Zobellia nedashkovskayae: one gene and its partner. The protein of the gene in region 1 interacts with the protein of each later gene in a pairwise test. Links are inferred from orthologs where the notes say so. Each region holds a gene or a part of one and is shown in the gene's direction. Other genes may lie near its edges.

Region 1 (7,166 bases):
ATCTGCTGCTTTCTTGGTGTTTTATTTGATTTCAGAATCAATTATGTCATGGGACTGGATTATGAGTGTTGACCCGCACTGGTTCAGTACATTGTTCGGATGGTATGTGTTTGCTAGTATGTTTGTATCGGGAATTACTGTAATTGCCATGGTAACTATATACTTAAAGTCTAGAGGGTATTTGCCAGATGTTAATGATAGCCATATACACGATTTAGCTAAATTCATGTTCGGTATCAGTATTTTTTGGACGTACCTTTGGTTCTCGCAATTTATGTTGATTTGGTATTCAAACATTCCTGAAGAGATTACCTACTTCATAACAAGAATAGAAGATTATAGATTACCATTCTTCGGAATGATTGCAATGAACTTTTTGTTCCCTGTATTACTTTTAATGAATAGCGATTACAAACGTCTTAATTGGTTTGTTATTATGGCAGGTGTTGTTATTCTTGGAGGGCACTACATGGATATTTTCAATATGATTATGCCATCAACGGTAGGTGATCAGTGGTTTATAGGTATTCCTGAAATAGGAGCTGTACTTTTCTTTGCAGGCTTATTTATTTTCTGGGTGTTCCGTGCTTTAACAAATGCACCTTTACAACCTAAACGGAATCCGTTTATTGAAGAAAGCAGACATTTTCATTATTAGTATTTTTAACGTATAATAGTAGAACATACGATGACTACATTATTGACTTTAGTGGTTTTGGCCCTTGTCGCGATAGCGATATGGCAAATGACGAAGATTTTCGAATTGTCACAGCTCAAGGCCGAAAATTCTCAAATAGCCAACGATTCGGATAACAAAACGAACGGATACCTTCTGTTTGCTTTTCTTATCTTCATCTATGGAATTACAATTTTCAGTTTCTGGAAATATTCTAAATTCTTGCTTCCTGAAGCAGGTTCTGCACATGGTGCCGAGTATGATTCCTTAATGTTGGTGTCTTTTGTTATCATCTTTATGGTTCAAACACTTACGCAGGGACTATTACATTATTTTGGTTATAAATATCGTGGTGTAAAGGGTAATAGAGCTCTTTTCTTTGCAGACAGTGATCGTTTGGAATTTATATGGACTATCATTCCAGTTATTGTTTTATCAGGTCTTATTCTTTGGGGTTTGTACACTTGGACAACCATTATGGATATCAACGATGACGATGATCCTTTAATTGTGGAGCTTTATGCGCAACAATTTAACTGGACAGCCAGATATGGTGGTGAAGATAACGTTCTTGGTAAAGCTAATGTTAGAATGATTGATATAGACAAAGCCAATGTTCTTGGTTTAGATGAATCTGATACGTATGCGGCCGATGATATTATTGTTAAAGAGCTTCATTTACCTGTAGGTAGAAAAGTAAACTTTAAAATGCGTTCTCAAGATGTATTACACTCTGCATATATGCCCCATTTTAGGGCTCAGATGAATTGTGTTCCAGGTATGATTACGCAATTTTCTTTTACACCTATATTTACTACGGAACAGATGCGACAGAATCCGGATGTAGCAGATAAGGTAAAACGTACCAATGTAATCAGAGCTGAAAGAGCAGCAAATGGGGAAGATAATTCAGACCCTTGGGAATTTGATTATATTCTTCTTTGTAATAAAATATGTGGAAAGTCTCACTACAACATGCAAATGAAGATCATTGTAGAGACGCAAGAGGAGTATGATGCTTGGATAGCCGAACAGAAAACCTTCGGGCAAAATGTGATGGGTCAAGCATCAACAGATGAATTCAAGAATATTGAGTCCGCTACAGCTAGTCATTAATACGCACTAACGTATTAGTAAGAGGTAGTCGGGAGGAGCTTTAAAAGAAAATTTTAAAATTAAAGAATAACAAATATGTCTGTTACTGCAAATGCACAGGTTGATGATCATGCACATGACGATCATGAGCATCACCACAAACAAACCTTTGTAACCAAATATATATTTAGTCAGGATCATAAAATGATCTCTAAACAGTATTTGATTCTTGGTGTATTCGTTATGGGGGCAATTGGTATTGCAATGTCTCTTTTGTTTCGTATGCAATTGGCTTGGCCTGGAGAATCTTTTTCTGTTTTCGAAGCTTTATTGGGTAAATGGGCACCTGAAGGTGTTATGGATGCTGACGTGTATTTAGCATTAGTTACTATACACGGAACTATCATGGTATTCTTTGTATTAACTCAAGGCTTGAGTGGTACATTTAGTAACCTCCTTATTCCGTTGCAGATTGGTGCAAGAGATATGGCATCTGGTTTTATGAATATGCTATCCTTTTGGATGTTTTTCGTTTCATGTGTCATAATGTTATCTTCCTTGTTTTTGGAAGCTGGTCCAGCTGCTGCAGGATGGACAATTTATCCTCCATTAAGTGCTTTACCTATGGCTCAACCAGGTTCTGGTATGGGTATGACGCTTTGGTTGGTAGCAATGGCAATATTTATTGCTTCATCACTTATAGGGTCTTTGAATTACGTGGTAACGGTAATTAACCTTCGTACGAAAGGGATGTCTATGACAAGATTACCTTTAACTATTTGGGCATTTTTTGTAACAGCTATTATTGGTATTATATCATTTCCAGTATTATTGTCAGCAGCATTATTGTTGATAATGGATAGAAGTTTTGGTACATCTTTCTTCTTGTCCGATATATTCATACAAGGTGAAGTTTTACATTACCAAGGTGGTTCTCCCGTATTATATGAACACCTTTTCTGGTTTTTGGGTCACCCTGAGGTTTATATTGTAATCTTACCAGCAATGGGTATTGTATCTGAGGTAATGGCAGTAAATGCTAGAAAACCTATTTTTGGATATCGTGCAATGATTGCCTCTATTTTGGCAATTGCCTTCTTATCTACAATTGTTTGGGGTCACCATATGTTTATCTCTGGTATGAACCCGTTCTTAGGATCGGTATTTACATTTACTACATTATTAATTGCTATACCATCTGCAGTAAAAGCCTTTAACTGGATTACTACACTTTGGAAAGGTAACCTACAATTGAATCCGGCCATGCTGTTTTCAATAGGTATGGTTTCTACCTTTATTACTGGGGGTCTTACGGGTATTGTGTTAGGTGATAGTACATTAGATATTAATGTTCATGATACCTATTTTGTAATTGCTCACTTCCACTTGGTAATGGGTATATCTGCACTATACGGGATGTTTGCTGGTATTTACCACTGGTTCCCTATAATGTTCGAAGGTAAAATGATGAACAAGAACTTAGGGTATATCCATTTCTGGATTACTGCTGTTGGATCGTATGGTATATTCTTTCCAATGCACTTTGTTGGTATGGCAGGGGTTCCAAGACGTTACTATGAGAATACAGCTTTCCCAATGTTTGATGAATTGACAGATATTCAAGTATTGATGACCGTGTTTGCAATAATTACGGCTAGTGCACAACTTATATTTGTGTTTAACTTTGTAAGAAGCATTTTCTACGGTAAGGTAGGGCCTAGAAATCCATGGCAAGCAACTACTTTGGAATGGACTACTCCACAAGAGCATATCCATGGTAACTGGCCTGGTGCTATTCCTGAAGTTCACCGTTGGGCTTATGATTATAGTAAGGTAGATGAGAATGATGAGTATATTATTCCAGGACAGGATTTTGTCCCTCAAACATTGCCTTTACAGAAAGATGAAGAAGAGCTTCAGCATTAAATTATAGATTAACTCAAATAAAAATGCCTAACTTTTATAGTTAGGCATTTTTTTTGATACATTTATTTGAGATCATTTCCGGATAAGAACAATAAAAGATACATTCGCAGATTATAAGTTATTAACCTAACCCACTTGTACCAAAGACACTATACCATGAAAATATCAGTTTTTCTATTTGCTTTAATAATTTCGTTTCAAGCCTTTTCTCAACGAAAACCAAAAATAAAGGGGAACAAAGAAGTAGTAGATGTATACCAAGAATTACCACCTTTCCATGCTATTGAGTTACGAGATGATCTGGAAATAAGGTTACACGACTCTACGGAAGAAGGTATAGCAATTACTGCAGATGATAATCTTATAGATGTTCTTAGATTTAAGGTAGAAGATAGTGTTTTACAAATTAGCTCGTTTTATAATATTACCCGAAAGAAGAAGTTGGAAATTACGGTTAATTATATTTACCTTGAATCTATTACGATGTATGATGGGGAGATAGATATGGATGGAGCTATTACTTCAAAAGACCTTTATGTAGATATGCATGAGTCATCCAAATTGAACTTGAATGCAGATGCAGAAGTTTTCAATATTAATATGGAAGGGAACAGTTCAGGAGAATTTAATCTAAGAGGTCAAGAAGTTAACATGGTACTTAAAGATAGGGTGGATGTTAAAATATTTTCGAATAGTGATTTGAGTAATGTTAAAATGTACAAAAATGCAACGGCAATACTCGAAGGGACTACCTATGAATTATATGTCAACCTTTTAGAAAATTCAAAAATGAAAGGCGAGAAGTTAGAAGCAGAAGCTATTTATCTAACTATAGAAGAATCTGCAAGTGCTTATGTGAGGCCTGTCAAAACCATACAACTTACCTCTAGTGGTAGCGCTAAAACACATTTGTATGGAGAATCCAAAATTGAAATCATTGATTTCTTAGATACTTCAGAGTTACTTAAAGAAAAGTAGTTATGCCAAATTATAGCTTAATTTGCTATAGGAGCACTCATACAGTACTCGGGAATACCAAAACCATCAACCAGTACCTCAATATGAGGTCTTAGCTCGGTACATAAGCGTTCTACTCGTTGGCGTATAGCCTTTGATTTGGTTCCGCCAATATAACCTTGTTCTAGATACCACTCTGCATCTTGTCGTATAGTACGTAACGCATGAAGCGTACCTAACTTCTGAAATAAAGCACGATTCTTATCATCTTCTATAGTTTCTACAAAGTCACAATATGTAGTATAGGCCAATTCGTTACTGTAGGCTTTTCCTAAGGCAACTAAATGACTTTGTACTTTTAAAAAGGCTTGGTATGAGGGTACTCCCTTTTTGATATAATCTCGTATACGCATAGCCAATGAATAGGTAAGGCGTCTCGTATGGTAATCAAAAGCGTGTTTATGAAACTTAGGATTGTACAGATGGTCTTTATCTATCTTGTTCGTGTAAATAGGGTTAATGGTCGTTAACTTATCATTTATCTGCATACCTAGTATTTTCAGTACGGCAGAGAACCCAGCGCTATTAAACTCAGATTTAAAGTCAGATAGAACTCCCTTTGCAGCCAATAATAGCAATACCGTATTATCACCTTCAAAAGTGGTAAAGATGTCTACATCGCCTTTTAGGTCTGCTATTCTATTTTCTAAAAGGTATCCTTTTCCGCCACAAGCTTCACGACATTCTTGAATGGTATCGTTGGCGTACCAAGTAATTATGGACTTTAGTCCAGCTACTTGGGTTTCTACTTTTCGCTTATCTGGTTCAGACGGGTCGCAATACTGTTGCATCATCTTGTCTAGAGTAACATGATACACATAGGCGCTAGCCACTAAAGGTGTGAGACGCAATTGATGCGTAGGGTAGTCCATTAAAAGGTCTTCTTGCACTTTTATGCTGTCATTAAACTGTCTTCGCTTTAATGCGTGTTTAATAGCAACGGCTAAAGAGAATTTGGCGCCTCCTAGACCTGCTCGTGCTACACAGATTCTTCCGCCAACCAGAGTCCCCAGCATGGTAAAGAAGCGCTTATTTGGGTTTTTGATGTCAGAATAATAGGTGCCATCTTCTTTGATGTCTCCGTATTTGTTTAATAGATTTTCTCTGGGTACAGCAACTTGGTTAAACCATATTTTACCATTGTCAACTCCGTTTAGACCCAATTTGTAACCATTATCTTCTATAATTACACCTGGTAGAAGCTCGTGCTTCTCATTTCTAAGCGGAACAAGAATAGCATGTACGCCTTCGTTTTTTCCGTTGACAATAAGTTGGGCGAATACCGAGGCCATTTTGGAATGCAATGCATTTCCAATATATTCTTTGTTGTCGTTTTTTCCTGGAGTGTGAATAACGATTTGGTTTGTCTTGTTGTCGTACGTTGCAGTTGTTTTAATACCACGTACATTGGAACCATGACCCGTTTCAGTCATGGCAAAACAACCCAAAAGTTCGGTCTTGCCTGTTTTTGCTAAGTACTGGTCGTGGTGTTTTTTGGTTCCTAATTTTTGTATACTTCCGCCAAAGAGTCCAAATTGAACACCGAATTTTATAGACAGGCTACCATCAACAAACATCATATTTTCGAACATGTAGGCGTAGCCTTCCATATCGTTGGTCCCGCCATATGCTTCTGGGTATGCCATGGCGCCATAGCCTTTATCAGCTAAGAATTTTACTTGGTTTAGAACAACCTCCCTAAAGTCTTCTTTGTTTCTATGAACATCCCATTTAAAAATAGGGTCTGCAAGCACCTTTCTAAAATAATCAACCACTTTTACATGCTTTCCTTTTAAAATAGTATCAATCTCATCTGCATTATAAAAGTCGGAGGTAGCTTCATGGGCTACTTCCACATCAAAAAGATGATTGTAGTGGTTAGGTTGAATGCCTAGCTGTATTTCAATATATTTTAATTGTTCGTTAAATGGACATTCACCTTTGTAATGGGAAACTACTTTTTGACTGAACGCTGCTAAAGGGTACGTTTCACTTTCAACCAATTTTACGGCCGAGTTAGAAATTGTTTGTTTCCATTTTTTTAGTTCTGAATTTGCAGGTGGATTATTCGTGTCAAGCCATTCAAGCAATTGCGCCCGACTTTTTTCGGACAAGGTTTTATCTGCATCTATAGCATTTTGTACTACATTAATTTCTGATGCCGTAAGCAGGTCGTCAGACCAAATGACATAGTAGAAAGGAATGTATTGAAGTATTTCTGAAGAGTAAGTGGAGTCTTGCATGGAATGAAATTACGAAAATTATTTTCACAAAAAGTAGGTTTCTAGCCAAATAGGAAACGATAGATTAGGGTCATGAAGTATAGTGGGCTTGTTTCTTTTTCTGCTATCTTTGTTTTGATATGAACGAGTACTTAGACGCCGAAGGGGAGAATTTTACTCCTGAGGAATTTGATATAGAAAGAGCTTTACGCCCCATAAGTTTTGATGAC
Region 2 (7,065 bases), 600 kb from region 1 along the record:
ATACCTCAGCAATTCTTTCTCAAGTAGATTTTGGAATAGACTTGCACACCGGCGGAGGACAACGACACAACTTTCCTCAAATTAGATATACCGATAATGACGAACGCAGTGAACAACTGGCCAAAGTATTTAATGCGCCAATTTCCTTTTCATCAAAATTAATAAAAGGGTCTTTTAGAAATGCTGCGCATCAACTAAAAATACCTACTGTGGTGTTTGAGGCAGGCGAAAGTATGCGGTTTGATGATTACTCCATTATAGAAGGCATGCAAGGCGTGTTAAATGTAATGAAGCACTTTGGTATGATCGAAACAATAGAGCCAAAATACATTGAACGAAACAAAACGGTACATCTTGATGACCGAAAATGGTTGCGTGCACCTACTGCCGGTATGTTCATTCCTAAAACAGAAAATGGTAGTAAAATTAAAAAAGGGCAAATCCTAGGTATCGTATCCGGCCCCTATGCTAAACGAAGTAAAATCGTTAAAGCTCCTATGGACGGGTTGGTCTTTTGTATTAATCACCAAGCTGTAGTAAATAGAGGCGATGCGCTTTTTCATATTGGCGTGCCTACTAACGAAGGTGTGATACAAGCGGATAGATAAGATTGATTTCATCTGATATCCGTTAAGTTTTATCGAGTAAAAATAAAGGACTTAATCTTAGACTTTCAAAAAGAGGTTTCACTTAACCGACTAAGTGGTTTGTAAATTCTTTTATTATTGGGTGAACATCATATAATAATGTAGTTCATCGACGATTGACATACGGAAAACGGAGTCTTACCAAGAGGTCATTTAACTGATATATGACCTCAACCAACTGCATAGTCTGTTTTCTAAATTTCAGTGCTTTAGCCTAAAAAATTAGTTTTCCATATCCTCTAGCTGAATTTCAAGTGCCTTAGTAGACAATTGAACCTCTACTAATGACAACATTAAAGAAACCATTAGTGCCAAAAGACTGACACCAAAAACCAGATTGGCCCAAAAGCTGAATTCAACATAAATTAAAGTCATCGTAATCACCGCTAACAAAAAACTGAAAATAGCCGATGCCTGCATGTTCTTGATAATAGTTAGCCGCTTTCGCAACTTTTTTACCTGCAAAGCAATGGCGGGCGATGATGTTTCTTCATATTTCTGGTGAAGTTGCCTAATTAATGCTGCAATAGCCAAGTATCTTGCATTATAGGCTAACATGGTCAATGAAATAGCCGGAAAAAGTAGCGCAGGTATACTTAAGGTCAGTTCCATCTATTTTTTAAACTTTCTTGAGCTTGTTTCATCAGCAGTTGGAAAATCTTCTGGTATCGCTTGAGTTACCTTCCCGGTAGCAGCCCATTCCGCTCCTCTAAGCATACTGGTCATAAAGCCAACACACTCAACCGAATAATCTACATGACCCATAATGTTGTGAAAAATACGGCCTTTTCCATACTCTAAAGCCATAAGTGCTGGCTCATGTCTGCCGGTACCTTTATTTTCAGGGTCTGAATATGCAGTTGCTAAAACCACCATATTTTCTGCGGGACCACGAAGGCTATTATAAAGTTCATCTTTGGTATGCAACCACACTTCTGGCATTCCCTTGGTAATTGGGTGATCTTCTCTAATTTGAATTTGATATTCGCTTTGTGGACCATGAGCACCTGCGCTTCCAGCAGAATCATCCCTGATTAACTCACCGGCATCATTATAATATACATATGGGCCATCTTTTTCGGTACGGTCTCCCCAACCACCCAAACCAATCATTTGGTTATAAGCTCCCCATTCAGGGAACGAATTATCGGCTGCATGAAAAACAACTAACCCACCTCCCGTTTTGATATACTTTTCAAATTTCTTCTGCGTTTCTTCCGGCCATGGTGCAGCATTCCATCCAAAATTACAAATCACCAAATCGTATTTTGAAAAATCCGGACTATACTTTGGATCTGCCTGTGGTTCTTCCTTAGCTTCGGTTTTTGGAAGATTGGCTATTGGAAATTCAGAAATGAACTTATCACCTTTCCACGTAAATGCAGAACGCGCCACCTCAACGGTAAACAAACCCGTGTTCTCCATATCTGTTTTCAACATATACGTAATCTTCGGCCACTCATCATGATTATTTTGACCATCAACAATAAGTGTTTTTATTTTTTTAGATGGAGAGGTTTGAGAGAAAAGAGCATTTGTGACAAAAGTCATCGTAAGCAATAAAATTAAAGTTCGGAAATTACGCATATCAAATATTTTGGATGTATAAATATAAGGGATTGTAGTTAAGATTCTACAAAAAGAAAAAGTATACACTCTATAAAGTTGTAAATTGAAACCTTAACCGAATAGCAACAAATGGCATCTTCTAACATAAAATTTGCTTCCAAACTTCCAAATGCAAAAACTACAATTTTTACAACGGTAGGCAATTTAGCTCGCAAGCACAATGCTGTAGATCTATCTCAGGGCTTTCCTAATTTTAAGGTAGACCAAAAACTCAAAAGCCTTGTTACGCATGCCATGAAAAACGGACATAACCAATATGCTGCCATGCAGGGTTATTATGGCTTACGGGAAATAATTTCACAAAAAATTGAAAAACTCCATAATAGAGCTTATAATCCTGAAACTGAAATTACAGTTACCGTAGGTGCAACACAGGCTATTTTTACAGCCATTACCGCATTCGTGAACAAAGGTGACGAAGTTATTGTACTGAAACCTGCCTATGACTGCTACGAACCGGCCATTGCGCTCAACGGAGGAATTCCTATATATGTACAGTTAGATGCCGATGGTTACCAAGTGGATTGGGAAATTTTCAAAAGCAAAATTTCGGAGAAGACCCGAATGGTTATCATAAACACACCTCATAACCCAAGCGGCCGTGTTTTTTCCAAAGAAGATATGCTTCAGTTACAAGAAATTCTAAAACCCACGAATTGTATCGTTCTAAGTGATGAAGTATACGAACATATTATTTTTGAAGGAAACGAGCACCAAAGTGCATCGCGATTTGAAGATCTAGCACAACGTAGTTTTGTGTGTGCTTCTTTTGGAAAAACCTTTCATGTTACCGGATGGAAAATAGGCTATTGCGTAGCACCCGCAGAGTTAATGAATGAGTTTAGAAAAACACACCAGTTTGCGGTATTCTGTGTAGACCATCCTGTACAACGAGCCATGGCAGCCTATCTTAAGAATGAGGAAAACTATTTAAGCTTACCTTCATTCTATCAAGAAAAAAGAGATTTGTTCTTGGAGGGGTTAAAAGATTCTAGATTTAAATTTAAACCTTCAGAAGGAACCTATTTTCAGCTTTTGGACTATACTGAAATCACAAAAGAAAATGATGAAGATTTTGCAAAACGCTTGATTGTTGATTACAAGTTGGCAAGTATACCTATATCTTCCTTTAATGAGCACAATAGGCAAGATGGTGTTTTACGGTTTTGTTTTGCAAAGAAAAATGAAACTTTAGAACAAGCTTTAAAAATCCTAAAATCACTTTAATTCTTTACTAAAAAAACTTAAAAATAAAGGCACAAAAAAAGCGGCCTTTGGGTGAGCCACTTTCTTTTAATTTCTTTTTCAAAGAATTTTAAAGCATAAATAACTTTCTAGCCAGCATTACTATTCCGCTGAAAAAATCATTTTTGTACACTTGAATCTCTTCTGATGATTGGTTAATTTGGGCTTCCATAGGTTTTAGTTTTGGACAAAATCGAATTTGGGACGCGACTTTCAATTAATAATACTATAAAAATAGTACCTAACCGTCAACTAAAAAAAATCTTGTTGTGAAGCAGCATTAATCTGTTGTGAAGAATCAAATTGGTGATTTTCTCACAAAAATTACGCTAAAAAAATAGGTGGATTTTACTTACAAATTCATTTCGGGTACATCACCATCAACAATCAAAGTGCCCTCCGTAGCTTCCTTAATTTCATCTACAGAAACTCCCGGAGCACGTTCAAGAAGCTTAAAGCCTTTTGGAGTTACTTCTATTACTGCTAGATTAGTAACTATTTTGGTTACACAACCTACTCCAGTAAGTGGTAAACTACACTTTTTTAAAAGCTTGGATTCACCAGCGCGATTGGTATGCATCATGGCCACAATTATATTTTCGGCAGAAGCAACTAAATCCATTGCACCGCCCATTCCTTTAACCATTTTGCCCGGAATTTTCCAATTAGCGATATCGCCGGTCTCAGAAACTTCCATAGCTCCCAAAATAGTGAGGTCTACGTGTTTCCCACGGATCATTCCAAAACTCGTAGCCGAATCAAAGAAAGAAGCTCCATTAAGTGTTGTTATAGTTTGCTTTCCCGCATTTATAATATCAGCATCTTCTTCTCCTTCATACGGAAATGGACCCATGCCCAAAACTCCGTTTTCGCTCTGAAATTCTACATTTATATCATCTCTTACAAAGTTGGCAACCAAGGTGGGAATACCAATGCCTAGGTTAACATAATAACCGTCTTTGACCTCTTTTGCAATTCGCTTTGCGATTCCATTTTTATCTAACATAATGATTGATTTGAAAATGAGTTGATTTGAAGATTAGGTAATTATGATTTTTTACTAGTTGAGATAATTTTCGAGATAATTAAAATGACAGAATTTAAATTCTTCATTAAACTTTCATCTGGGTTTGGATAAAATTCCGAAGACATACATATCTGAAGCCAATACTTAAGTTCATCAGCCTCTTTTGCCGAAATTTTAAACTTATGAATGAAATCTCTCTTACTTTCTGCATTCTGCGCCTCTCTAATGTTTGCCCCTATAGAAGTACCACTTCTGAATATTTGCGAAGCCATTTCAAATCGATTATCAGCTCTTATTTCCTCAGAAAACTTAACAACTTCAAGGGCTAAATCAAAAGTTAATTTTACAATTAAATTCTCTTTATCATTCCTCATTTTCAAATTGAATAATTTTCAAATTGTTTTATTGTTGTGGTCTAACCGTTCGTTGTTCAATACGTTTTTCATAGTTCTCTCCTTGAAAAATACGCTGCACAAATATTCCAGGAATATGAATTTGATTTGGGTCTAGCTCACCAGCGGGCACAAGTTCTTCTACCTCAGCAACGGTAATCGTAGCTGCTCCACACATACAAGGATTAAAATTTCTTGCGGTACCCTTAAAAATTAGGTTCCCCGCTTCATCTCCTTTCCATGCTTTTACGAAAGCAAAATCGGCTTTGAAAGCCTCTTCCAACACATACATTTTTCCGTTGAACTCTCTAGTTTCCTTACCTTCTGCAACTTCGGTTCCGTAACCTGCAGGCGTATAAAACGCAGGGAAACCTGCTTGCGCAGCACGACATTTTTCGGCTAAAGTACCCTGAGGCGTCAATTCAACCTCAAGCTCACCACTGAGCATCTGCCGTTCAAACTCTTCGTTCTCACCCACGTAAGAAGATATCATTTTTTTTATCTGATGTTTGTGAAGTAAAAGTCCCAGACCAAAATCATCTACCCCAGCATTATTAGAAATACAGGTAATATCTTTAATATTGGAAGAAACCAGTTCCGTGATGGCATTTTCCGGTATTCCGCAAAGGCCAAAACCACCTAACATGAAGGTCATTCCGTCTTGAATGCCTTGCATGGCTTCTTTTACATCAGCTACTTTCTTAGAGATCATACTATAAAGGAATAAAAGATTTCTGTTGCAGTCAAGTTACAATTTTTAAACGAAATTGCCCGTGACTTTCAATGAAAGTCACGGGCAATTTAACAAGCTGTAATCTGCTTTTATGTATTAGAAATTTAGATCATCTATATCATCATCCAAACCATCTTCTTCGTCATTATTCTCTACGACTCTGTCACAATCTATATTAATTGACAGATTTGAAGGTTTTTCAAACTCACTATCAGAAATTCCTAAATTTTCATTCTCATAGTTCTTTTTCATATAGAGCCCCCAAATAGGTAGTGCCATAGATGCACCCTGACCATATTTTATAGATTCAAAGTGAATAGATCTATCATCACCACCAACCCAAACACCGGTTACAAGGTTAGGAACGATGCCCATAAACCACCCGTCACTATTGTTTTGTGTTGTACCTGTTTTACCCGCAATAGCGTTTTTGAATCCATATGGATAACCAGTAATAATTTCTTTGTAAACTGTAGTATTCTGCATACCCCTATGTCTAAGTCTTGTACCAGAACCACCATGTGTAACACCTTCCATTAAATTTAACATAGCGTAAGAAACATCTTTGCTCAGTACATCTTTAGTCTCTGGCACGTATTCATATAAAACCGTTCCGTTTTTATCCTCTATACGCGTTACCATTACTGGTTTAACATAGACTCCTTGGTTTGCAAATGTTCCATAAGCACCAACCATTTCGTAGACATTAGTATCATGGGTACCCAGTGCAATAGAAGGCACTTCAGGAATATTTCCAGTAATACCCAAGTTTTTAGCAATAGAAACTACCGAGCCTGGGCCAACCTTATCAATCAACTGTGCCGTTACCGTATTTACCGAGTTTGCTAGCGCATCTTTAAGCGAATACATTTTACCCGAATATTGACCTACAGCATTCTTAGGACACCAAGCCTCTGTGTTGCCATGCTTTCCAGCCTCTATACAATATTGCGTATCCGGCAAAGAGTCACAAGGTGATAGTCTTAATTGATCGATAGCCGCAGCATATACAAAAGGCTTAAACGTTGATCCTGCCTGGCGTGAGCCTTGAATAACATTGTCATATTGGAAGTGTCTATAATCAATACCACCAACCCAAGCCTTTACGTGGCCCGTCTGTGGCTCCATAGACATCATTGCAGCTCTTAAAAACGTTTTATAATATCTGATTGAATCCATTGGAGTCATGATAGTATCGCGTTCATGTCCTTCACTATTCCAATCAAAAACGGTCATCTCTCTTTTTTTGGTGAACGATTCACGGATCACCTTTTCAGATTTACCTTCATCCGCCATGCCTCGCCATCTAGAAGAGTTTTTCATTTCTCGCTCTAAAATTTTATTTATTTCAGATTTCTCCAAATCTAAAAATGGAGCCGTAGGATTTCTCTT

The links.
Region 2: the proteins of IWB64_RS02990 (region 1) and IWB64_RS05585 interact in binary tests that used the Escherichia coli proteins (3 or more experiments, as listed by UniProt). The link is inferred for Zobellia nedashkovskayae from one-to-one orthologs.

Annotation. Positions count from the first base shown.
Region 1 is NZ_JADDXR010000002.1:693,462-700,627, reverse strand. Bases 1,352-4,282 are described here. They hold IWB64_RS02990 (cytochrome c oxidase subunit I), read left to right. Parts: upstream 1,352-1,867; coding sequence 1,868-3,697; downstream 3,698-4,282. Other genes in these bases: IWB64_RS02985 (GIN domain-containing protein), read left to right, coding at 3,854-4,282; IWB64_RS02995 (cytochrome c oxidase subunit II), read left to right, coding at 1,352-1,792. In the rest of the region: IWB64_RS03000 (quinol:cytochrome C oxidoreductase), read left to right, coding at 1-658; more of IWB64_RS02995, read left to right, coding at 689-1,351; more of IWB64_RS02985, read left to right, coding at 4,283-4,675; IWB64_RS02980 (acyl-CoA dehydrogenase family protein), read right to left, coding at 4,693-6,957; Holliday junction branch migration DNA helicase RuvB, read left to right, coding at 7,077-7,166. UniProt on the Escherichia coli protein: Cytochrome bo(3) ubiquinol oxidase is the terminal enzyme in the aerobic respiratory chain of E.coli that predominates when cells are grown at high aeration.
Region 2 is NZ_JADDXR010000002.1:1,297,392-1,304,456, forward strand. What follows is about bases 1,595-4,424. They hold IWB64_RS05585 (methionine aminotransferase), read left to right. Parts: upstream 1,595-2,345; coding sequence 2,346-3,503; downstream 3,504-4,424. Other genes in these bases: IWB64_RS05580 (ThuA domain-containing protein), read right to left, coding at 1,595-2,234; IWB64_RS05590 (CoA transferase subunit B), read right to left, coding at 3,874-4,424. In the rest of the region: IWB64_RS05570 (succinylglutamate desuccinylase/aspartoacylase family protein), read left to right, coding at 1-608; IWB64_RS05575 (DUF2721 domain-containing protein), read right to left, coding at 870-1,259; more of IWB64_RS05580, read right to left, coding at 1,260-1,594; more of IWB64_RS05590, read right to left, coding at 4,425-4,527; IWB64_RS05595 (four helix bundle protein), read right to left, coding at 4,569-4,922; IWB64_RS05600 (CoA transferase subunit A), read right to left, coding at 4,951-5,652; IWB64_RS05605 (penicillin-binding protein 1A), read right to left, coding at 5,770-7,065. UniProt on the Escherichia coli protein: Shows aminotransferase activity with methionine and histidine as substrates, and to a lesser extent also with phenylalanine.